Regions from separate parts of the Nocardiopsis sp. NPDC006938 genome, predicted to be linked through region 1. Evidence: predicted binding sites of a transcription regulator. Region 1 holds the regulator's gene; the other holds the start of a gene.
The links. Region 1 encodes HrcA, which represses chaperone genes, less so after heat shock. Its sites were predicted from a motif close to TTGGCACTCTCNNNNNGAGAGTGCCAA; they were not measured.

Region 1 (10,853 bases):
GAGGCGTACCAGTCCGGTACCCCCTCCCCCACGGCTGGTGCCCAGGGCAAGGCCCTGAAGCTCCTGTCCACTGGCTCTATGTCCTCTGAGGGTCCGGCCAAGGCCACGATGCTCTCTGACTCGGAGTTCACCAGGTGGGCTCAGCGCGTCCTGGAGGAGGAGTCTGAGCTTCCCCAGGACGACATCAGCGCTGTGGACTTCACTCGGCTTCGGACTGACCTGAAGGCCAAGGCATAGGAGGTCGAGAGATGCCCACACACGATTACAAGACTCTCAGCAGCACCCAGCTGGGTCAGTTGGCGCTGGACAACGCCTATGCGGGGAAGACGGAGCTGGCTCAGGTTCTCGCCACCCTGGCTCAGACCAAGGAAGCAGAGTTCACTAGGAGAGTGCTCCAGACCGAACTCAAGGCCCTAGTTGACGAGAAGTAGTCCTGCAAGGCCCTGAGAGCCGCGTAGCACCACTGGGAGGCCCTTCCTGGAGGAGTTCCCATGGAAGGGCCTTTCCGTGCCCCTGGAGACGTCCTGGGGGCATCCCCCGAAGTCTCTACCAATCCTCCTGGGAAAGGTGCATCCTTGTTCCCTCATCGGACTCGGCAAGAGACGGACCCCTCGTGAGCAAGAGCCAACATGGGCAGGACTTCCATTTCCCACCCATCACAAACGGTGTCGATTACCTCTACAGCGTCATCGATCTATTGCTCAGCCATGAGGCTAAGCACAACCCCAGGAATCTGAAGTACGTCATCCTGCATCTTCATGGTGCTGTTGAGGTGATCCTCAAACACCGTCTTTGGCAAGAGGGTTGGCAACACGTAGTTGAGGACCCTGATGAGACCAGCTATGAAGATTTTCAAGCTGGCAGATTCCGAAGCATCTCCTTGAAAGTAGCCATCAAGGTTCTGAAGCGGGACTTCGGAGTGAAAATCACCAAAGGGGAGAAGACTGGGATCGACCTTCTCAGCAACCGAAGGAACGCCTTACAGCACTGGGGTGACACCAACTCAACAGCAGCCCTGGAAGCGCTATCGGTGAAGGTCTTGGACTTCCTGATCCGGTTCCTTGAAGAGGAGTTTGAAACTCTTCACGCCGATCTTGACGAGATCCGGGAAGGCACTAGCAAAATCAAGAGGTTCGTTGAGCAGAGGCTGAGCCGAATCAGGCCTGAGCTGATGAAGACAGACTTTGCTATTCCCCAGTGCCCGAACTGCACACAGTTGGCACTACCTCTGGACCCCAACGAACTCCGATGCCGGTACTGCTCTCGGGAGTGGAGCCAGTCACAAGACCTCTTTGATGAGTTCGTGGACATCGTTCTAGAGGCTTCCCCAAGAGACATCTCCCGTGGGGCTGATGATCCAACGGAAACTTGCCCTCACTGCGCCGAAGAGATGCTTGTGCGAAACGTTTCCCTCTTTGGGGAGAAGCATCCCGAAGCGGCTTGCTTTGGATGCGGCGACTACATTCGCAACTTGGAACAGTGCTCCCAGTGCTTCGGCTTGTACATCCCTGATGAGCACGAAGTAATCTGCCAGGATTGCTTCGATTACCTCATTAACAATGATTGACCATTGTGTTGAATTTACCCTGAACTCCCCCGAAGCAAGCCTGAATCTCCCCTGAATAACCCTCGAACATCCCTTGAATCTCCCCCGAAGATCCTCGGAATTCAAGGGGGTTGAAACCCGTGATGACGTGCTCATAGCGTGGTTCTAAGTGGCAAACACAGAGAAGAGCCCTCTCCCCGGGGAAGTTAATTTGGGAGAGGGCTCTTCGGCTACGGGGGATTAGGGTCCGGGGTTTTGCTCTCACAGATCAAGCTTGGAGAACGTGATCATGGTGTGGTCTGCCCTGACCACTACGGCTCCTCTGGAGCAACGGAAGAGCGTCCCCCTCTCGGAGAGGTTCAGGAGGCCGATCGCTGAGGCATGGAGCTTCTTCGGGCCTTCGGGGAACTCCACACCTTCCAGCCCGAGGAAGTTCAGAGCCTCCCCCAGCTTCGCTGGCACCGTGGCCTCATACCGAACCCTGGTGTGACTCACCTGATGACCTTCTCTTCCAGAGCCGAGAGGCTGAGCACGTTCTCCAGGCGCTTAGCAAGCTCCTGCTCCTGGCCTACGGGAACGGCAAGTTCGTACTCCCAGTTGTCGTCAGTGCGGTAGGGCTCCCAGCACCACCACCAGCACCACTCACCGGCATCGGTCCTCATGAGCCTGATCGGCTGCTCTTGGGTTTCCTTCCTCACCAGGATCACCATGTTCGGCTGAGGCAGTGGTTTGAGCCCAAGCTTGTCCAGCTCCAGGCAGAGTGCTTTCGCTGCTTCCCTCGTTGTCGTCATGTCTGCTTCCCCCCACTGGTACCGAAAGCCCCATATGAGCTGCCCGAAAGCCCCGGGCTGAGTTCTGATCTTCCGAGACAAGGCGTGGAGAACCTAGGGTTATTGGAGAGGTGCGAAAATCTGACAGAAGCGGTAGCGGCTGCTGAGATTCTGCTTCAGAAAGGTGGAAAAATGGCAAAGAGGCAGGTCAAGCCACATGCCAAGGAGTGGGGAACCGAGTTCAGGCGATTCCGTTCTGGGTCAGGTAAGACCCAAGTGTCCCTTTCGGTGGTCCTGAACTGCTCTGATTCACTGATCTCGGGATTCGAGAAGGGAACCTACTGGCCAAGCCGTGACATGGCTGTCCAGTTGGATGAGCTGGTAGGAGCTGGTGGGGAGCTTGCGTCTCTCTGGGAACGGCTGAGCAACCGCAAGGCTTACCCCGAGTGGCTTGGTGAGCGGGTCAAGGCTGAGCCCCGGGCTGTGCTCATCCGAGAGTTTGAGACCGTAGTCATCCCTGGCCTCTTCCAGACAGAGCCCTACGCTCACACCCTCATCAAGGCCAACAATCCTCTTGAGACTGATGGGAAAATCCAGGAAACCGTTGAAGGCCGCATGAGTCGGCAACTGCTGTGGAAGTCTGACCAGGCTCCACGAATGGTGCTGATCCTCAATGAGGCTGCATTGACCGCACGTATCGGGGGACCAGAGATCATGGCTAACCAGCTAGATCGGCTGGTGGAAGCGGTGGAGACCAACGTTCGGCTGCACATCATCCCCCCGGAGTGTGAACAGCCTCCCTCAACCTCCTCCTTCTCGCTGCTGACCTTCGCTGACAGGCCGGACACGCTGTACGTGGAGGATGCGATCTCGGGTTCGATGGTGACTGATCCGAAGGTGGTAAGGAGGTTCGATAGGCTCTTTGGAGACCTACAAGGTGCGGCTCTGTCGGTAGAGAAGTCGCTCAAGCGGCTGTATGAGATCCGAAGGGGGTCCCAAGATGGGGCTTAACGATGGTTGGAAGAAATCCAGCTACTCGCATGGCAACGGTGGAAACTGCGTTGAGGCCAAGGCCACTGGTGAGGGGGCTGCTGTCCGAGACACCCAGAACCGCCACCTGGGGCACCTGGAAGCCTCACAGAGCGAGTGGAGCGCCTTCCTCGGGGTTGTCAGGGCCAAGTAGCGCTAGACCCCTCAGAAGCCCTCTCAGAGCCCCCTGACCCCCACTTGGGCAGGGGGCTTCGCAATGTCGTACCGGCAAGGTATATTCAGAGCGTTCAACCCCCTGCTGGAGGTCATCGGCACAGGTCACAGGGCCACTGAGTTACTGTCCTGCCAAAATCTGTCCGACATACCGGGCCACCGCACGGACGGCGCCCATGGTCCCTGGGTAGTCCATACGGGTGGGTCCCACCACTCCGATCTTGGCCAGCGACTGGTTTCCCACACCGTAGTCGGCCGACACGATGGAAGTGGACCGAAGACCCTCGTGGAAGTTCTCCGCGCCGATGCGCACCGTGAGCATGGAGGGGTCCTTGGCCTCGCCGAGCAGTCGGATGAGGACCATGTTCTCCTCCAACGCCTCCAGCACCTCGCGCAGGCTGGCCGCGAAGTCGACGGCCGCGAGGTTGGCGGTGCCCGCCAGGACGATCTTCTCCTCGTGACGTTCCACGAGGCTCTCCAGCAGGACGGTGAGGACCGCGACCGCGACCGGCCGGTCCTCCGGCGCGACCTGGGCGGGCAGGTCCTCCACCGCGTCCGGCACGTCGCCGAGGTGCTTGCCCGCGATGGCGCGGTTGAGCATGGCGCGCAGGTCGTCGACCACGTGTTCGCTGACCGAGCCCAGCACGTCGATGACACGCTGTTCGACCCGGCCGGTGTTGGTGATGACGACCATCATGATGCGCTGGCCGCCGAGCGGCACCAGCTCCACGTGCTGGACCGACGAGCGGGTCAGCGACGGGTACTGGACGATCGCCACCTGACGGGTGAGCTGCGCGAGCAGCCGGACCGTGCGGGCGACGATCTCGTCGAGATCCACGGCGCCGCCGAGGAAGGACTCGATGGCCCTGCGCTCGGCCGCCGAGAGGGGCTTGACGGAGGAGAGCCGGTCGACGAAGAGCCGGTAGCCCTTGTCGGTGGGCACCCGTCCCGCACTGGTGTGGGGTTGGGTGATGTAGCCGTCCTCCTCCAGCGCGACCATGTCGTTGCGGATGGTCGCCGGGGAGACACCGAGGGGGTGGCGGTCCGCCAGCGCCCGCGAACCCACGGGTTCGTTGGTGTTGACGAAGTCCTCGACGACCGCACGCAGGACCGCGAGCTTGCGCTCATCCAGCAACTCGCCACCTCCTGGCACTCCAAGGTTCTCAGTGCTAATTCTATGCCCGGGCGCAAACCCTCCCGGCTACCCGCTCGCAGCAACACCGTGACGGGGGGCGCTTCTTCCCTGCGGGACCGGCGACGTGCGCCACCGCCCACGGGTGTCGCGGGCCCCGCACCAGTAGACTGCACCACCGTGGTTACCAAGGGAACCGGCCGTTACGGCCGCGACGTTCTGGCGGGAGACTGGCGGCGACCGAAGAAGGGTGCGGTGCGCGAGATACCCCTCACCCGTGACCTGGTCGTGGAGGACGCCGACGAGACCTTCTGCGGGGCCGTGGTGTCCTGGGACAAGGTCGCGGTGACCCTGGAGGACCGGGGCGGGCGCCGCAGGGTGTTCGAGCTGGGCCCGGCCGCCTTCCTGGTGGACGGCGAGCCGGTGACGCTGGTGCGCCCGGCGGCGGCGCCGCGGGGTCCGTTGCGCAGCGCCTCGGGCTCGATCGCGGTGACCGGCGCGCGGGCCCGCACGGCCCGGGAGAGCCGGATCTACGTGGAGGGCGCCCACGACGCCGAGCTGGTGGAGAAGGTGTGGGGGCACGACCTTCGGGTGGAGGGCGTGGCCGTGGAGTTCCTGGAGGGGGTCGACGACCTCCCCGCCGTGGTGGCGGAGTTCGCCCCGGGGCCGGGACGGCGGCTGGGGGTGCTGGTGGACCACCTGGTGCCGGGGTCCAAGGAGAGCCGGATCGCCGAGCGCGTGCGGGGCGCGGACGTCCTCGTCGTCGGCCACCCCTACGTGGACGTGTGGCAGGCGGTGCGCCCGGGCTCGGTGGGGATCGGAGCCTGGCCCGAGGTCCCGAAGGGGCTGCCCTGGAAGGAGGGCGTCGTGGACGCCCTGGGGTGGCGGATGGAGACGGGGGAGGCCTGGCGCCGCATCCTGGGATCGGTCCGCGGCTACGGGGACCTCGAACCGTCGCTGCTGGGCCGGGTGGAGGAGCTCATCGACTTCGTCACGGGACCGCACGCCCCGGAACACTAGGATTGTCGCGAGCGCGTGGTCTGATGGGGTCTCGGGGCCGGCGTCCCGGTCCCGTCCGTCCGGTCAGCACCGCGCCCAGCGCACCCAACAGCGGAGTCGAGGGAGAGCATGAGCGAGACCCCGTCCAGTCATCCGTCGCCGGATGACCCCCAGGGCCGGCCGCAGTCGCCCCCGAACCCGTCGGAGCGCAGCGGCGGGCGAGCCGAACGGGACGGGTCCGACGCCGACCGGCAGGTCCAGGAGCACGCCCAGGCCCCCCAGAGCGGGCCGCACCCCGGCTGGGGAGCGCCCTCCCACCAACAGCGGGCCCAGGCGTACGACCAGGCCCACGGCGGCCCCCGGGCCCCGCAGGTCAGCGGTGAGCAGCGGGGCTGGGGACAGCCGCACCAGGGTCGGACTCCGGGGCCGCAGACCGGGGCGCAGCCCGCCTGGAACCAGCCGACCGGCGGCCAGCGGCCAGCGGCGTACGGTCAGTCCGGGGCCCAGACCGGATGGGGGCACACCGCCGGGCAGCGGCAGGAATGGGCCACGCACACCGGCGCCTCACCCCAGGCACCCCAGCCGCCCCAGGCGCCGCAACCGCCGCAGTTCCCACAGGCCCCCGCGGTGGCCGGTTACGGCCAGCCGTACCAGCAGCAAACGCGGGTCCAGGGCTACACCGCCCCGCAGGGCCCGACCGCCCCCGGCGACGGCGACCCCGTCACGGCCTCGATGCTCGCGCACCTGACCGGGTTCGTCATCGCCTTCCTCGGCTGGATACCGCCGCTGGCGATCTACTTCGCCCGGCGCGAGCGGTCTCCGTTCGTGCGCCACCACGCGGCGGAAGCGGCGAACTTCCAGATCACTATGCTGATCCCCTACGTCTTCGCTGGCGTCGTGTTCTTCGGCTTGGGTATCTTTTTCCCCAGCCTGTCCTGGATCGGCTACCTGCTGATCGCCCTCGTGTGGATCGCCTGCATCGTCTTCGGCGTCCTGGGGGCGTCCGGAGCCAACAAGGGGATCTGGTACCGCTACCCCGTGAGCATCCGGCTCCTGAAGTAGTAGCCCGCTCCCATACACCAAGGAACCACCATGTCCTACCCGAACAACCCGAACCCCCACGACCCCTACGGTCAGGGCGAGTCCGGGGGCTACCCGCCCCCGCCCGGTTACCCGCAGCAGGGCGCCGCTCCCGGTGGTCCTCCCGTTCCCTACACCGGCCAGCAGAGCGGCGGCTACCCGCCGCCGCCCCAGGGCGGCTACCAGCAGCCCGGTGGTTACCCCCAGGGCGGCTACCAGCAGCCGGGCGGTTACCCGCCTCCCCCCGGCCAGTACGGCGGTTACCAGCAGCCCGGCGCCCAGGGCTACGGCTCCTACGTGCCGAGCGAGGCGGAGCGCAGCTCGGCGAAGCTCGCCCACATCGGCGGTGGCTTCCTCGGCTGGCTCCTGCCGCTCATCGTGTACATCACGAAGAAGGACGAGTCGCCCTACGTGCGCGACCAGGCCGCCCGGGCGCTCAGCTTCCAGCTGGTCATGCTGATCGGCTACCTCGTCTCCAGCGTCCTGGCGTGGTTGCTCATCGGCGTTTTGACCTGGTTCGCCCTGCTGATCTTCTCGATCGTCTCCGGCTTCCGCGCGGCGTCGGCGGTGGACCGGGGTGAGTGGGCCCGGTACCCGATGGACGTCACCTGGGTGAAGTAGCCCGACGTTCCACGCGTGAGGAGGGGCCCGGCCGTGTGCCGGGCCCCTCCTTCGTGTGCGTGTCGGGTGCGGGGCGCGCCTCAGGTGAGGTCGCGCACCACGGCGTCGGCGAGCAGGCGGCCGCGGCGGGTCAGCGCGGCCCGGCCCCCGGCGTGCGCCCGTGCGTCCAGGAGCCCCTCACCGACCAGGCGTTCGGCCGCGGCCAGCCCCGAGGCGTCCAGCAGCTCCAGCGGGCAGCCTCCGTCCACGCGCAGCTCCAGCAGGACGCGCTCGAACCGGCGTTCGGCCTCGGTGAGCACCTCGCGGGCGTGGGCGGGGCTGTCGCCGGCGGCCAGGCGGGCGGCGTAGGCGGCGGGGTGCTTGACGTTCCACCAGCGGGTCCCGCCCACGTGGCTGTGCGCGCCCGGGCCGACCCCCCACCAGTGGCCGCCGGTCCAGTAGAGCATGTTGTGGGCGCTACGGCCCTCGGTGCTGCGGGCCCAGTTGGACACCTCGTAGGGGGTGTACCCGGCGGCGGAGAGGGCCTCGTCGGCCATGAGGTAGCGGTCGGCCATGGCGTCGTCGTCGGGCTCGGTGAGCTCGCCCCGGCGGACGCGGGCGGCGAGCCGGGTGCCCTCCTCGACGATGAGCGAGTAGGCGGAGACGTGGTCGGGCCCGGCACCGATGGCGGCCTCCAGGGAGGCGGCCCAGTCCTGGTCGCTCTCCCCCGGGGTGCCGTAGATGAGGTCGAGGTTGACGTGCTCGAACCCGGCCTGGCGGGCCCAGGCCACGCACTGTTCGGGGCGGCCCGGGGTATGGCCCCGCTCCAGGACGCGCAGGACGTGGGGGCGGGCGCTCTGCATGCCGAAGGAGACGCGGGTGAACCCGGCCTCGCGCAGGCGGGCCAGGTAGTCGGGGTCGACCGTCTCGGGGTTGGCCTCGGTGGTGACCTCCGCGTCGGGGGTGAGCCCGAAGCGGTCGCGGATCTCGCCGAGGACGCGTCCGAGGTCCTCCGGGGAGAGCAGAGTGGGGGTGCCGCCCCCGACGAACACGGTGCTCACCAGGGGCCGCTCGCCGGTCAGGACGCGGTCGGCCAGGGCGACCTCGGCCGCGGCCTGCCCGGCGTAGGTCTCCCGGGAGGCGGTGGCGGTGCCGTCACGGGAGACGAGTTCGTCGGCCGTGTAGGTGTTGAAGTCGCAGTAGCCGCAGCGGGTGACGCAGAAGGGCACGTGGACGTAGAACCCGAGTGGGCGGCCGCCGAGTTCGGCGAGTGAGTCTGCGGGGAGTTCCCCGGTCCGGGGCACGGGTTCGCCGTCGAGGGCTACGGATGGCATGCCTCCAGTGTCACCGACCCGGCGACGTGCCCTGACACCCCGGGTCCGGGGGCGGCCTCCGACGCGTCGCCGGGCCCCCGCGCGGCCCCCGCGACCGGTCCCCGCCGGATGGTTTCGCCGAAAACCCCCTCGGATCGGGCTCCTGTGCGCACAATCAGAGGATGGACCCCTCACAGGCACCGAAGCCCGCTCCCCTGCGCGTCACCTATCCGCTGTACCAACCGGTCATGGAGGTGGACGGCACCTGGCTCACCCTGCGGTCACCGAGCAACTCGCCTCAGGGCGGCCGCGACGAGCTGGTCAACCACTTCTGCTGTCGGGCCAGGGAGCGGGAGGGCGACCCCCGCCTCGCCCATGAGTACCGGGAGTTCCACGACGCCGAGGTCCTGCTCTCGTGGGAACGCCACGACGAGGTCCGTGTCCTGGGCACCCGCTACCGGGTGGCGCGGATCGAACGGTTCCTGAGGTTCGTGGACGGTCTTCCCGAGGCTCCGCGCCCCTGCGACCCGGTCGACCACCCGACGGAGTCGGTCGCGGGCGAGGAGGACGGGTACTGGTCCGGCATGGACCTGACCCGGGACTGGGAGGAGGACGCGCTGGCCCAGCAGGCCCGGGGCGAGATCCTTCGCGGCAGCCTCCCCCAGCACTTTCCTGAGGAGGTGCGGATGGACGGCGCGATCCGGAGTTGCGCCTACCCGGACGTGGCGATCCTGAATCCGGACTTCCAGTGGCTGGTACACGACGCGGTCCGGCGCACGTGGGGCCCCTACGGCCCGGAGTTCTCCGATCCCGCGGACGCCCGGTCCTACTGGCTCACCCACTTCGACGCCCGTTCCCGCCCCTCGGTGTACACCGAGATGGACGGCATCGGTGAGGAGGAGACGGAGGCGATCGGACGCGCGGTGGCCACGCAACGCGTCGAGGGCGGCGACGGTCCGATCCGGGTACTGAACCGCAGTTTCCACCTGGCCCGCACGGTCCGGGCGGCGCGCTCGGGCTTCGACGGGCCCGAGCCGCCCCGTGAGAGCGACCCGGAGTTCCACGAACCGGTGGCGGTGTCGCACAAGGAGCACGCCGACACCAACGGGTTGGAGTGGGACGAGGCCCCGGTACCTCCCCCCGTGACCGAGGCGCACCGGCGATTCCTGCCCGGTCACGACGGACGCGTCGGCTGAGGCGGTCCCCACCGGGAGACCGCGTGACGGACACCGCCGGGCCTCGGCGCAGCCTCCCGGCGTAGGGCCCCGGTCCCGTGCCGGGGCCGTAGGCGGGTCGGCCCCGCGCGGGGCTCGCGCGTGCCGGGGGCCGCCCCTCGCGCGGCTCCCGGCGCTCAGACGCCGTGGGCGGCGTCCTGGGGGTCGCGGCGCAACGGGGCGGGCGACTCCAGCCGGGTGTGCGGCGCGGTCGGGCCGGACACCCGGGCGGCCGGGGCGACGGCCGTGGAGCCGCGTACGACCAGTTCGGGGTCGAAGACGTACTCGGAGTGCGAAACGGGGTGCCCGGCGATCTCGTCGCACAGGGCCCGCACGGCTGCCAGTGCCATCGCGTTGACGGGCTGGCGGACGGTGGTGAGCGGCGGGTCGGTGAAGGCGATCAGCTGTGAGTCGTCGTAACCGACCACGGAGAAGTCCTGGGGCACGCGCAGGCCGTGCTGGCGGGCGGCGCGGATGGCGCCCAGCGCCATGATGTCGGAGCCGCAGACCATGGCGGTGACGCCGCGTTCGATGAGGCGTCCGGCGGCGGCGTGTCCCCCCTCCACTCCGAACAGGGAGAGCTGGACGAGGTCCTCGCCGTCGAGGCCGTGCTCGGCGAGCGCCTGGTGGTAGCCCTCCAGCTTGCGGCGGACGGGGACGTAGCGCTCGGGTCCGCTGGTGAACCCGATCCGGGTGTGTCCGAGGGCGACCAGGTGGTTGACGGCCAAACGCCCGGCCTCCCGGTCGTCGGCGGAGATGAAGGCCGCCGGAATGGACTCGGTGTATCCGTTGACCAGCACGATGGGCAGCCGCCGGGAGACCAGGGCCTGGTAGCGCTCGTGGGAGGCGGAGGTGTCGGCGTGCTTGCCGGAGACGAAGAGGATGCCGGAGACGTTGCGCTCCAGCAGGAGTTCCACGTACTCGTCCTCGGATATCCCGCCGGGGGTCTGGGTGCACAGCACCGGGGTGTAGCCGCGCTGGGCCAGGGCGCCCTCG
Region 2 (10,853 bases), on a different contig from region 1:
GCTGCTGGCGAACGCCGCCCTGCTCCTGGGCGCGGTGGCCCAGTCGATCCGGCTCGGTGAGGGGCTGCTGGCCGAGCTGCGCGAGGAGTTCGTCCGGGCGGTCCTGCGGCTGCCCCTGGGAACCGTGGAGCGCGCGGGTACCGGCGACCTGGTCGCTCGGACCGGCCGCGACATCAACGCGCTCAACTACATGGTGCGCGACTCGGTGCCGCAGATCGCGACCGGCGTGGCGACCGTCCTGGTCATCCTGGTCGCCCAGGCGTTCCTGCACCCGGCGCTCCTGCTCGCGTGGGTGCCGTCCGTCCTGGTGATCTGGGTGAGTACCCGCTGGTACGCGCGGCGGGCCCCGGACGGGTACCTCGCCGAGATGGGCACCTACTCCCGACTGACGCAGGGCGTGAGCGACACCGTGGAGGGGGCGCACACCCTGGAGGCCCTGGGCCGACAGGAGTGGCAGGACCTGCGCACCGACGCCGACGTGCACCGCGCCTACCTGGCGGAGCGGTACACGCTCTGGTTGCGGACGGTGTGGTATCCGCCGCTGGAGTTCTCGTACATGTTCGCCTCGGCGACGACCTTCCTGGTCGCGGGTCTTCTGCACACCCAGGGAGAGATGTCCCTGGGACAGATCGCCACGGCGGTGTTCCTGACCGTGCAGATGGCCCGCCCCCTGGAGCACATGATCGACCAGATCGACAACGTGATGGTGGGATTCACGGCGCTGCGCCGCCTACTTGGGGTCCAGGACACCGAGGAGCCCGTGCGTCCGGCGGCCGGTTCCGGGGGCGCCCCCGGAACCGGCGGAGCCGACACCGGCGAACCGGGTGCCGTGGAGATCCGCGGCGTCCGGTTCGGCTACGTCCCCGGCAAGGAGGTGCTGCGCGGGGTGGACCTCGACCTGCGCCCCGGCGAGCGGCTCGCCATGGTGGGCCCCAGCGGTGCCGGGAAGTCCACTCTCGGCAAGCTGCTGGCCGGGGTGTACCTGCCGGGGTCCGGGACCGTGCGCGTGGGTGGCGAGGACCTCGCGGCGTCGACCCCCGAGGAGCGTCGTGAACGCGTGATCCTGCTCAGCCAGGAGAGCCACGTGTTCCGGGGCACGGTCGCCGAGAACCTCGCCCTGGCGCTGGAGGACGAGCACGTGGACCGCGACCGGTTGTGGCGAGCCCTGGAGGCGGTGGACGCCGACTCCTGGGTGCGGGCGCTGCCGGAGGGGCTGGACACCCGGGTGGGCTCGGGCCAGGAGGCCCTCGACCCGGCCCACGTGCAGCAGCTGGCCCTGGCCCGCGTGGTGCTGGCCGACCCGCAGGTCCTGGTTCTGGACGAGGCCACCTCGATGATCGATCCGCGTTCGGCCCGCAGGTTGGAGGGCTCGCTCGCCGGGGTCCTGGCGGGGCGCACCGTGGTGGCCATCGCCCACCGCCTGTACACCGCGCACGACGCGGACCGCGTCGCGGTGGTGGACGGTGGGGAGATCGTCGAGCTCGGCACCCACGACGAGCTCCTGGCCCGGGGCGGTTCCTACGCCGCGCTGTGGCACGCCTGGCACGGCGAGGGCTGAGTCCGCGGGGCCCGGGGGCCGGGGACCGCACCGGCACCGACCCGCCGAAAACCGGTGGACACGGCGTCCCCGTCCGGGTGACACTGCGCGGATGACCACCCCGGATATTCCCCCCCTGTACCGCGACGTCGACTTCAACGGCCCGCTCAACGACGAGCGGGCCGTCCGGCTGATCCGCTCCCTCGGCCCGCTGGAGGGCCGCCACCTGGTGGACATCGGCTGCGGCTGGGCCGAGCTCCTGCTGCGTGCGCTGGCCACCGCGCCCACCGCGACCGGCTTCGGCATCGACCTCAGCGAGGACTACGTGCGGTTCGGCCGCGCCAACGCCGAGGAGCGCGGTCTCGCCGACCGGGTCGAGCTGGTGGCCGGGGACGCGGGCGCGTGGCGGGGCGGGCGCGCGGACGTGGTGCTCAACATCGGTGCTAGCCACGTCTGGGGCGGCGACCCGGTGACGCACACGGCCAACGCCCTGGAGGCCCTGGCCGACCTGACCCGCCCGGGCGGCCGGGCGGTGTTCGGAGAGTGCTTCTGGAAGCGGCCGCCGACCGACGCGGAGATGGCCGCCATGCCGTCCGTCCCGCGCGCGCAGCACCGCCCGCTTCCGGAGTTGGTGGACTTCGCGCTCTCCCACGGCTTCCGGCTGATCGCGCTGGCGGAGACCACCGTGGACGAGTGGGACGAGTTCGAGAACCTGCACGCGTTGGGCTGGGAGGACTGGCTGGCGGAGAACCCCGGTTCCCCCGACTTCGACGAGGTCCGCGACCGGGCCGACCGACACCGTCACGCCCGTGTGCACGGCCAGCGGGAGACCCTCGGCTTCGCCTACCTCACCCTCCTGCGGGTCTGAGGAGGCGTCCGTGCGGGCTCCGGCGGTGTTCCCGGAGCCCGCTCCCGACCGCGTGCGTTGGTGTGTGGGCACTCGGCGCCCAGGGTCGGGAGGTCACGGGAGGAGGGGCGGGCGGCACGACGGCGGCGGAGCGTCAGAAGAAGCGCAGGCGCTCGCGCTCCTGGCGCTCGGCGTTCTCCACGTACACGTGGCCGCCCTCGGCCATGACCGACTCCAGGTACGCGTACACCTGGAGCGCCCGGTTGATGACGTCGGTCTGGGTGTCACCCGTGGCGGCGACGGCCTCCTCCAGCGCCTTGGTGGAGCGCGCGGTGAGGTTGACGGTGACCCGCGCCGACGAACCGGCGGGCCTTCTCCCGGCCGGACGTCCCCGCCCCTGGGAGGAGTCGGTCAGTTCCGTTTCCGTGCTGTGGGACGACATGGCGCGACCTCGCTCTGTGACGTGACGACGGTGGGCTCGAACAGCGGGAAGACGCGTGGAACGCGGCCTCGCGCGAGGGCACGGAGCCGGAACCCACCGCTCGCCGGCTCCGGCCATTCCCGCCCCCGATCCCGATCGCATCTTTGGTAAGGCTAAGAAGACCCTAACAGATGCCTGTCGTGAAGGGAAAATACATCTTCTCGCATCATGTTTGATGCATGAAAACAGCCTCCATGCTACGATCCCGGCGTGGACACTCGGCGCTCCGGCGTCATCGGCGCCTGCCCCGGACCCACCGGCCCGGGCGCGGCACCGCCCCCGTACGCCAACGTCTGGAGGTTCGTTCATGGGAGATCCCCGAGGCCGGCTCCCGCAGGAGCGGCAGGCTCGGGAAGACCGCGTGAGGGAGATTCGTCTGGACGACGAACCCCCGCGCGCGAGAGCGGACGTCGACATCGACCGGACCCCCTTCACCTACCGGATGGAGGCGGGCATCGGCTCGGGAGGGCTCTGGGCCCGGTTCAGGGCGAGGACCCGCGCGGGCTCAGCGGCGGAACGGGCCTCGGCCGCCCTCCTCGTCCTGGGCGGCACCGTCCTCCCCCCTCTCACACTCGGAGGCCTGGCCCACGTCGCCGGAGCTCCCGCCGCCGCCACTCTGGCGGTGGCCGGGGCGGCCTGGCTGGTCGCCACCCTGGTGGCCCTGCGCGTCACCGGGCCGCGGTGACGCCCCGGGAGCCCGCGCCCCGGGCCCGGGCCGCCCGTGCCCCCGGCGTCCGTCCGGATACGGTCGGCCCATGAGCTCCATGGGACCCGTGACCTTCGCCGACCTGGACGAGGCCGCGCGCCGAGCGGGGATCACGCGGTTCTCGGCGGGCGCGATCGTGCACCGGAACGCGCGGAGTGAGATCCTCCTGCTCCGCCGCCGCGACGACGACACGTCCTTCCCCGGCGCGGAGAGCCTGCCCTCGGGCGGGGTCGACCCCGGGGAGACGGTCCTGGACGGCTTGGCCCGGGAGCTACGCGAGGAGATCGGTCGGCCCGGCGGGCCGCTCCCCCTGGACCCCTTCGTGACCTGGTTCGACTACGTGTCCCGGCACGGGTTCCCCAAGCGCCAGTTCACCTTCGCCCTCCCCCACGACGGCGCGGAGGTGGTGCTCTCCGACGAGCACACGGCGTACCGGTGGCTTCCCGCCGAGGAGTACGCGGCCAGCGACCTCACCCCGCAGGTGGGGGCGGCGGTCCGGGCCTGGCTCGACGCCACGGGCGCGGATCGCCCTCCCCGCCCCTAGACCCCCCGACCGGGCCCGCTCCGACCGGCGGATCGGGGTCGAGGTGGCCCTGGACCCCGAGCACCTCGTGAACTCTGGGACCTCGGCGGCCCGGTCACCCTTTCTTGGCCCGCCCTTGGGCGCGTCACCGGTGCGAACCGGGTACCGCCACCGTGCGCGGACCGCGCACCGGCAGCCGACGGGGGGACAGCATGACCACGGGACCCAACGCCGACACCCTGGTGATCTTCGGGGTGACCGGGGACCTCGCCCGGAAGTACCTCATGCCCGCCCTCTACCACCTGGCCACCCGGGAGGAGCCCCGCACCCGGATCGTGGGGGTGGCCCGCTGCGACTGGGACACCGAGACCCTGCGGCGCCGCACCCGCGAGGCCGTCACCGAGCACCTCGCCGAGACGGACTCCGAGCGCGGCACCACCGTCGACGAGGCGGCCCTGCGCTCCCTCACGGACCGGATGACCCTGGTCGCCGGTGACCTCAACGACCCCGGCACCTACGCGGACCTGGCCGCCCTCCTCCCCGAGGGTTCGCACACCGCCCACTACCTCGCGGTACCACCCGCCCTGTTCACGACGGTCGCCCGCTCGCTCGCGGAGGCGGGGCTGCACCGCGACAGCCGTCTGGTCGTGGAGAAGCCCTTCGGGCACGACCTCGCCTCGGCCCGCGAACTCCACCGGGCGCTCCTGGACTGCTTTCCCTCGGAGAGCCTGTACCTGGTCGACCACTTCCTCGGAGAGGAACCGATCCGCGGACTTCCGGTGACCCGGTTCGGCAACACCCTGTTGGAGCCCGTGTGGAACCGGACGTACGTGGACAACGTGCAGATCACCATGGCCGAGGACTTCGGGGTGGACGACCGGGGCTCCTTCTACGACGCCGCCGGGGCGGTCCGGGACGTGTTCCAGAACCACCTCCTCCAACTGTTCGCCCTGCTCACCATGGACGCCCCGGTGACCACGGGCGCCGTCGCGCTCAAGGACGAGAAGCTGCGTCTGCTGCGGGCCGTGCGCACCCTCGAACCGGCCGACGCCGTCCGGGGCCGCTACGACGGCTACCTGGACACGGAGGGGGTGCGGCCCGACTCCACCTCGGAGACCTTCTTCGCGCTGCGCATGTGGGTGGACAACCGCCGCTGGTCGGGGGTGCCGTTCTACGTGCGCTCGGGCAAGAACATGCCGCTCACCGCGTGGGAGGTGGTGGCCGAGCTCCGGCGCCCCGCACCCGTCCTCTACCCGGGCCCTGCCAACCTGGTCCGGTTCCAGCTGGAGCCGTGGTCCGGGGTGACCTTCGAGATGCTGCTCAACGAACCCGGGGCCGAGGGCGACTCGGCGGCCCGACTGGTGCTCGGCGCCGACGTGGAGCGCCAGTTGGGGCGGGGTCACGAGGCCTACGACCACGTGCTGCGCGACGCCGTGGCGGGCGACCCCGAGCGGTTCGTGAGCTTCGACGTGGTCGAGGAGTCGTGGCGGATCGTGGACCCGCTCCTGCGCGACACGGCGCGGCCCGAGCCCTATCCCCGGGGCTCCTACGGGCCGGAGTCGGCGCGGGTCCTTCCCGGTGACCGGGGCTGGCATCCTCTGGCCGACGCGATCCGGCCCCAGGGCGCGGCCGGGGAGTGACCCGGGACGAGCGAAACCGGGCGGCCCTGGTGGGGCCGCCCGGTCGTCGCGGGCGAGGTCGCGTATCGACCTCAGGCGCCTACGGGCTCGCGCCCGGTGTCACGGACCTGCTAGAAGTCCATGCCGCCCATGCCACCGGTCGGGTCGCCGGCGGGAGCCGCGGCCTTCTCCGGCTTGTCGGCGATGACGGCCTCGGTGGTCAGGAACAGACCAGCGATGGACGACGCGTTCTGCAGGGCGGAACGGGTGACCTTGGTCGGGTCGATGACGCCGTCCTTGAACAGGTCGGTGTACTCGCCGCTGGCGGCGTTCAGGCCGAACCCGGGCTCCAGGTTCTTGACCTTGTCCGCCACGACGCCGCCTTCGAGACCGGCGTTGACCGCGATCTGCTTGAGCGGCTCGGCGATGGCGCGACGCACGATGTCGGCGCCGATGGCCTCGTCACCGTCGAGGTCCAGCTTCTCGAACGCGGGGACGCTGGCCTGGAGCAGCGCGACGCCGCCACCGGGCAGGATGCCCTCCTCGACCGCGGCCTTGGCGTTGCGAACGGCGTCCTCGATGCGGTGCTTGCGCTCCTTGAGCTCCACCTCGGTGGCGGCACCGGCCTTGATGACGGCCACGCCGCCGGCCAGGCGCGCGAGACGCTCCTGGAGCTTCTCGCGGTCGTAGTCGGAGTCGGTGCGCTCGATCTCGTTGCGGATCTCGTTCACGCGACCGGCGATGGCGGTGGCGTCACCGGCACCGTCGACGATGGTGGTCTCGTCCTTGGTGACGACGATCTTGCGGGCGCGGCCGAGCAGGTCGAGCTCGGTGTTCTCGAGCTTGAGGCCGACCTCCTCGGTGATGACCTGACCGCCGGTCAGCACGGCGATGTCGCCGAGCTGGGCCTTGCGGCGGTCACCGAAGCCCGGGGCCTTGACGGCGACGGACTTGAAGGTGCCGCGGATCTTGTTGACCACGAGGGTCTGGAGGGCGCCGTCGGCGACGTCCTCGGCGATGACCATCAGCGGACGGCCGGACTGGAGGACCTTCTCGACAACGGGCAGGAACTCGTTGTTGTTGGAGATCTTCGAGTTGACGATGAGGATGTAGGGGTCCTCGAGGACCGTCTCCATGCGCTCGAGGTCGGTGGCGAAGTAGGGCGAGATGTAGCCCTTGTCGAAGCGCATGCCCTCGGCGAGCTCCAGCTCGAGCCCGAAGGTCTGCCCCTCCTCGACGGTGATGACGCCTTCCTTGCCGACCTTGTCCATCGCCTCGGCGATGGTCTCGCCGATCTGGGTGTCACCAGCGGAGATGGAGGCGGTGGAGGCGATCTGCTCCTTGGTCTCGACGTCCTTCGAGAGGTTGCCGAGCTCCTCGTTGATGCGGGCCACGGCGGCCTCGATGCCGCGCTTGAGGCCGATCGGGTTGGCGCCGGCGGCGACGTTGCGCAGACCCTCGCGCACGAGCGCCTGGGCCAGGACGGTGGCGGTGGTCGTACCGTCACCGGCGACGTCGTCCGTCTTCTTGGCGACCTCCTTGACCAGCTCGGCCCCGATCTTCTCCCACGGGTCCTCGAGCTCGATCTCCTTGGCGATGGAGACACCGTCGTTGGTGATCGTGGGGGCGCCCCACTTCTTCTCCAGGACGACGTTGCGACCCTTCGGGCCGAGCGTGACCTTGACGGCGTCCGCGAGCTGGTTCATGCCGCGCTCGAGGCCGCGACGGGCCTCCTCGTCGAACGCGATCAGTTTGGCTGCCATTGAGTTCTGTCCTCCCGTAACCGGGCTGATACGCGATGGGACGAGGCGTGCGCCCGCGACGGACGACCGCTTCCGCTCCGGCAACCCTGCTGCCGGAGGTCCGCGATCTCGCAGCCTCGATCCGGTTAGCACTCGGTGAAGGTGAGTGCTAACCACTCCCTTTTTTAGCACTCGACCCTGGAGAGTGCAAACGATGTGGTCACGATTTCGACGATCGGAGAAACCACACTGACCAGGCGAAACATCCCCCGACGTGCGGGTTTGAGCGCTCGGCGAACAGAGGACGGACCCCCGGAGGAACCGGTGGCCGGGCGGTCACCGGCCCGATGACCAGGGGTCCGCCCGTTCAGCCGTTGAGGCGGCGCATCGAGCGTGCGCCCACAGCCATCGCTACGCACGCCAGTCCGAGCGCCATCGCCCAACCGAGCAGGACCGTGCCGTCCCACGGACCGCCGTCGAAGAGCACCCGGGCGGCGTCCACCACATGCGCCACCGGGTTGAACCGCGACAGCGTGTACAGCCACCCCGGGGCCAGCTCCATCGGCAGGAGCAGACCCGAGAGGAGCATGAGGGGCACCATCACGGTCTGGACGATCGGGGCGAACACGTAGGTGTGCTTGGCGACCATCGCGGCCAGGTACGACAGTGTGGCCAGCCCGATCCCCAGCACGGCGAGCAGGGCGAATCCCGCGAGTGCGCCGGGCACGGTGGTTCGGAATCCGAACGGCAGCACCAGCACGAGGATGAGCGCCATCTGGACCAGCATGGTCGCGAGATCGCCCAGGACCCGGCCGAGCAGGAGCGCCACCCGGCTGACCGGGGTGACCAGCATCCGCTCGAATTCGCCCGAGGACAGCTCCGGCAACAGGCCGAACCCGGCGAACCCGGCGGTGAAGAGGGCCAGCATCACCAACAGGCCGGGCACGAACCACTGCCACGGGTTCTCGCCCTCGGCCCCCGCCAGCCCGGTGAGCAGTGGCGCGAACAGCACCAGGTACAGCAGTGGCTGGAGCATTCCGAAGACGATCATGAACGGCCGCCCCAGGACGGGTCGCGCCTGGCGCGCGAGGACGGTCCCGGTGTCGCGCAGCACCCCCGCGAATCCTCCGGCCGCCCGTGTGGGCGCATCGGGCACGGTCGCGGTCCGGTCGACGGCGGTCACTGGTCCTCCTCGCGCAGACTGCGGCCGGTCAGGGTCAGGAACACGTCGTCCAGGGTGGGCCGCTGCACCTGGACGGCACGCACGTCGAGGCCCGCGGCGTCGAGGGCGCGCAGAAGTTCGGGGAGCACCGCGTCTCCGTGTTCCACCCTGAACCGCACCTCGTGTTGGGCCCCGGGTCCGTCATGGACCCCGGCGTCGCCGTTCGGGGCGATCCGCTCGGCCACGCCCACGGCCGCGCGGGCCTGGTCCTCGTCGGCGAGGGCGAGCCCGACCAGGTCGCCGGAGACGCGCCCCTTGAGTTCCTCCGGCGTGCCGTCGGCGATCACGCGGCCGTGGTCGATGACCAGGACCCGTTCTGCCGCGGAGTCGGCCTCGTCCAGGTAGTGGGTGGTGAGCACGATCGTCGTGCCGAACTCCGCGCGCAGCCGTGCGACGTGTTCCCACAGGTTGGCCCGGCTGTGGGGGTCCAGACCCGCGGAGGGTTCGTCCAGGAAGAGCAGATCTGGGTGGTGGACCAGGCCCATGGCGATGTCGAGTCGGCGCCGTTGACCGCCGGAGAGGTTGGCGACCTCGCGCCCGGCGGCGGGGGTGAGGTCGAGCATCTCCAGCAGGGCGTCCGAGCGACGTCCCGCGGCGCGGCGGTCCAGGCCGTACAGGAGGCCCTGGGTGCGGAGGTCGTCGCGGACCCGCTGGTCCTCCCCGGCGCCGTGGCCCTGCCCGACGAACCCGATCCGGCGGCGCACCTCGGCGGGTTCGGCGCGCACGTCGCGCCCGGCGACGGTGGCGCTCCCGGACGTGGGTTCGAGAAGCGTGGTGAGCATGCGCAGGGTGGTGGATTTACCCGCGCCGTTGGGTCCGAGGAGCGCGACGGCCTCCCCCTCGGCCACCTCGATGTCGACGCCGCGCACGGCTTCGACGGTCTCCTTGCCGATCCGGAAGTGCCGGGTCAGCTCCTGTGTGCGGATCATCGAGCCCTCCGTATTAAAACTTGAATACGGGGACATGATGCACCACACCGAAGGGATGTTCAAGTTTGAATACGTGGGCGTGGGTCCCAGAAGGGGACCCGGTGCGGGGCAGCGCCGCGGCGGGCGAGGGTCTCGGGCAGCTCAGACCGGGAGCGGTCCCGGCTGCCGGGGACCGTCGTCAGGTCCGTCGTCGGCCATGACGTACCTCCCCGTCTCAAGGGAGGAGATCAGCTGCCGGGTCCATGCCGTGCCCGAGTCGAGCGAGTACGACCAGAACCGGAACAGCTCGCGCACGTGTGGGGGCTTGCCCCACTCGGAGTCGGGCAGGTCCATCGACGCGCGCAGCTCGGCCTCGTCCTCCTCCAACCGTGCCAACCTCTGCCGCAACAGGCCGATCGCCTCAGCGCGGGTCAGCGCGATCATCAGGGTGACACCGGCGCACAGCAGGGCCTCGTCCTCGGTCGAACTCAGCGCCTTGCGCAGGAGCCGGTGGAACTCGGCCTCACCGTCCTCGGTGACCTCGTAGGAGGTCCGGCCGGACGCCTCCCCCTCGGCCACGAACTCACGGAGCTTGCCCTGTTCGGAGAGTTTGCGCAGAGCGTGGTAGAGGGACCCCCACTTCACGTTGGCCCACTCCTCGACACCCCACCCCATGAGTTCACGGCCCACCCGGTACCCGTGCGCCCGCCCGTGAATGCGCACCACACCGAGCACCAACAACCGCGTCGCCGACATCGCCACCCTCATCCCCGGAAGAGTCCTCCTCCCAGGTTACGAGGGGACGGGCACACGGACGGGGCGGGCGCCCTCCGGCGCCCGCCCCGTCCGTGTGGTGCCTCGGGGTCAGCAGCCCCCGGCGACGGCCGGGATGATCGAGATCTGCTGGCCGTCCCGGACCTCGGTCTGGAGGCCCTGGTCGAAGCGGACGTCCTCGTCACCGACGTAGACGTTGACGAAGCGGCGGACCTTGCCGTTGTCGTCGAGCACGCGGGCGCGGATGCCCGGGTGGTTGGCCTCCAGGTCGTCGAGGACCTCGGCCAGGGTGCCGCCCTCGGCGGTCACCTCCGACACGTCGTTGGTGTAGGTGCGCAGGATGGTGGGCACGCGGACGCTGACGCTCATGGTGTTCGTACTCCTGGGACGTGGGTGCTGCGCGGGGTGGTGGGTGCGGGCGCGGGCCCGGGGATCAGGCCAGGCCCTCGGCCTTGAAGGCCTCCAGGGACGGCTTGATCGTGGCGGTGACGCCC

Region 2: a site for HrcA is predicted at 7,641-7,667, ahead of groL (chaperonin GroEL). Genes of this name have one in related genera too.

What each region holds. Positions count from the first base shown of each region.
Region 1 is NZ_JBIAGA010000001.1:310,339-321,191, forward strand. Features, by position in the region: gene ACFYL4_RS01420 (Lsr2 family protein) at 1-237, shown strand, start outside; gene ACFYL4_RS01425 (hypothetical protein) at 249-431, shown strand; gene ACFYL4_RS01430 (hypothetical protein) at 614-1,567, shown strand; gene ACFYL4_RS01435 (hypothetical protein) at 1,808-2,041, opposite strand; gene ACFYL4_RS01440 (hypothetical protein) at 2,038-2,337, opposite strand; gene ACFYL4_RS01445 (helix-turn-helix domain-containing protein) at 2,509-3,327, shown strand; gene ACFYL4_RS01450 (DUF397 domain-containing protein) at 3,317-3,499, shown strand; gene hrcA (heat-inducible transcriptional repressor HrcA) at 3,641-4,654, opposite strand; gene ACFYL4_RS01460 (DUF3097 domain-containing protein) at 4,832-5,671, shown strand; gene ACFYL4_RS01465 (DUF4870 domain-containing protein) at 6,383-6,712, shown strand; gene ACFYL4_RS01470 (DUF4870 domain-containing protein) at 6,743-7,351, shown strand; gene hemW (radical SAM family heme chaperone HemW) at 7,432-8,664, opposite strand; gene ACFYL4_RS01480 (DUF5954 family protein) at 8,826-9,839, shown strand; gene ACFYL4_RS01485 (LacI family DNA-binding transcriptional regulator) at 9,995-10,853, opposite strand, start outside.
Region 2 is NZ_JBIAGA010000003.1:318,229-329,081, reverse strand. Features, by position in the region: gene ACFYL4_RS06965 (ABC transporter ATP-binding protein) at 1-1,558, shown strand, start outside; gene ACFYL4_RS06960 (class I SAM-dependent methyltransferase) at 1,650-2,405, shown strand; gene ACFYL4_RS06955 (hypothetical protein) at 2,539-2,826, opposite strand; gene ACFYL4_RS06950 (hypothetical protein) at 3,227-3,550, shown strand; gene ACFYL4_RS06945 (NUDIX hydrolase) at 3,621-4,115, shown strand; gene zwf (glucose-6-phosphate dehydrogenase) at 4,307-5,734, shown strand; gene groL (chaperonin GroEL) at 5,845-7,476, opposite strand; gene ACFYL4_RS06930 (ABC transporter permease) at 7,823-8,638, opposite strand; gene ACFYL4_RS06925 (ATP-binding cassette domain-containing protein) at 8,635-9,606, opposite strand; gene ACFYL4_RS06920 (PadR family transcriptional regulator) at 9,748-10,353, opposite strand; gene ACFYL4_RS06915 (ubiquitin-like small modifier protein 1) at 10,450-10,728, opposite strand; gene thrC (threonine synthase) at 10,793-10,853, opposite strand, start outside.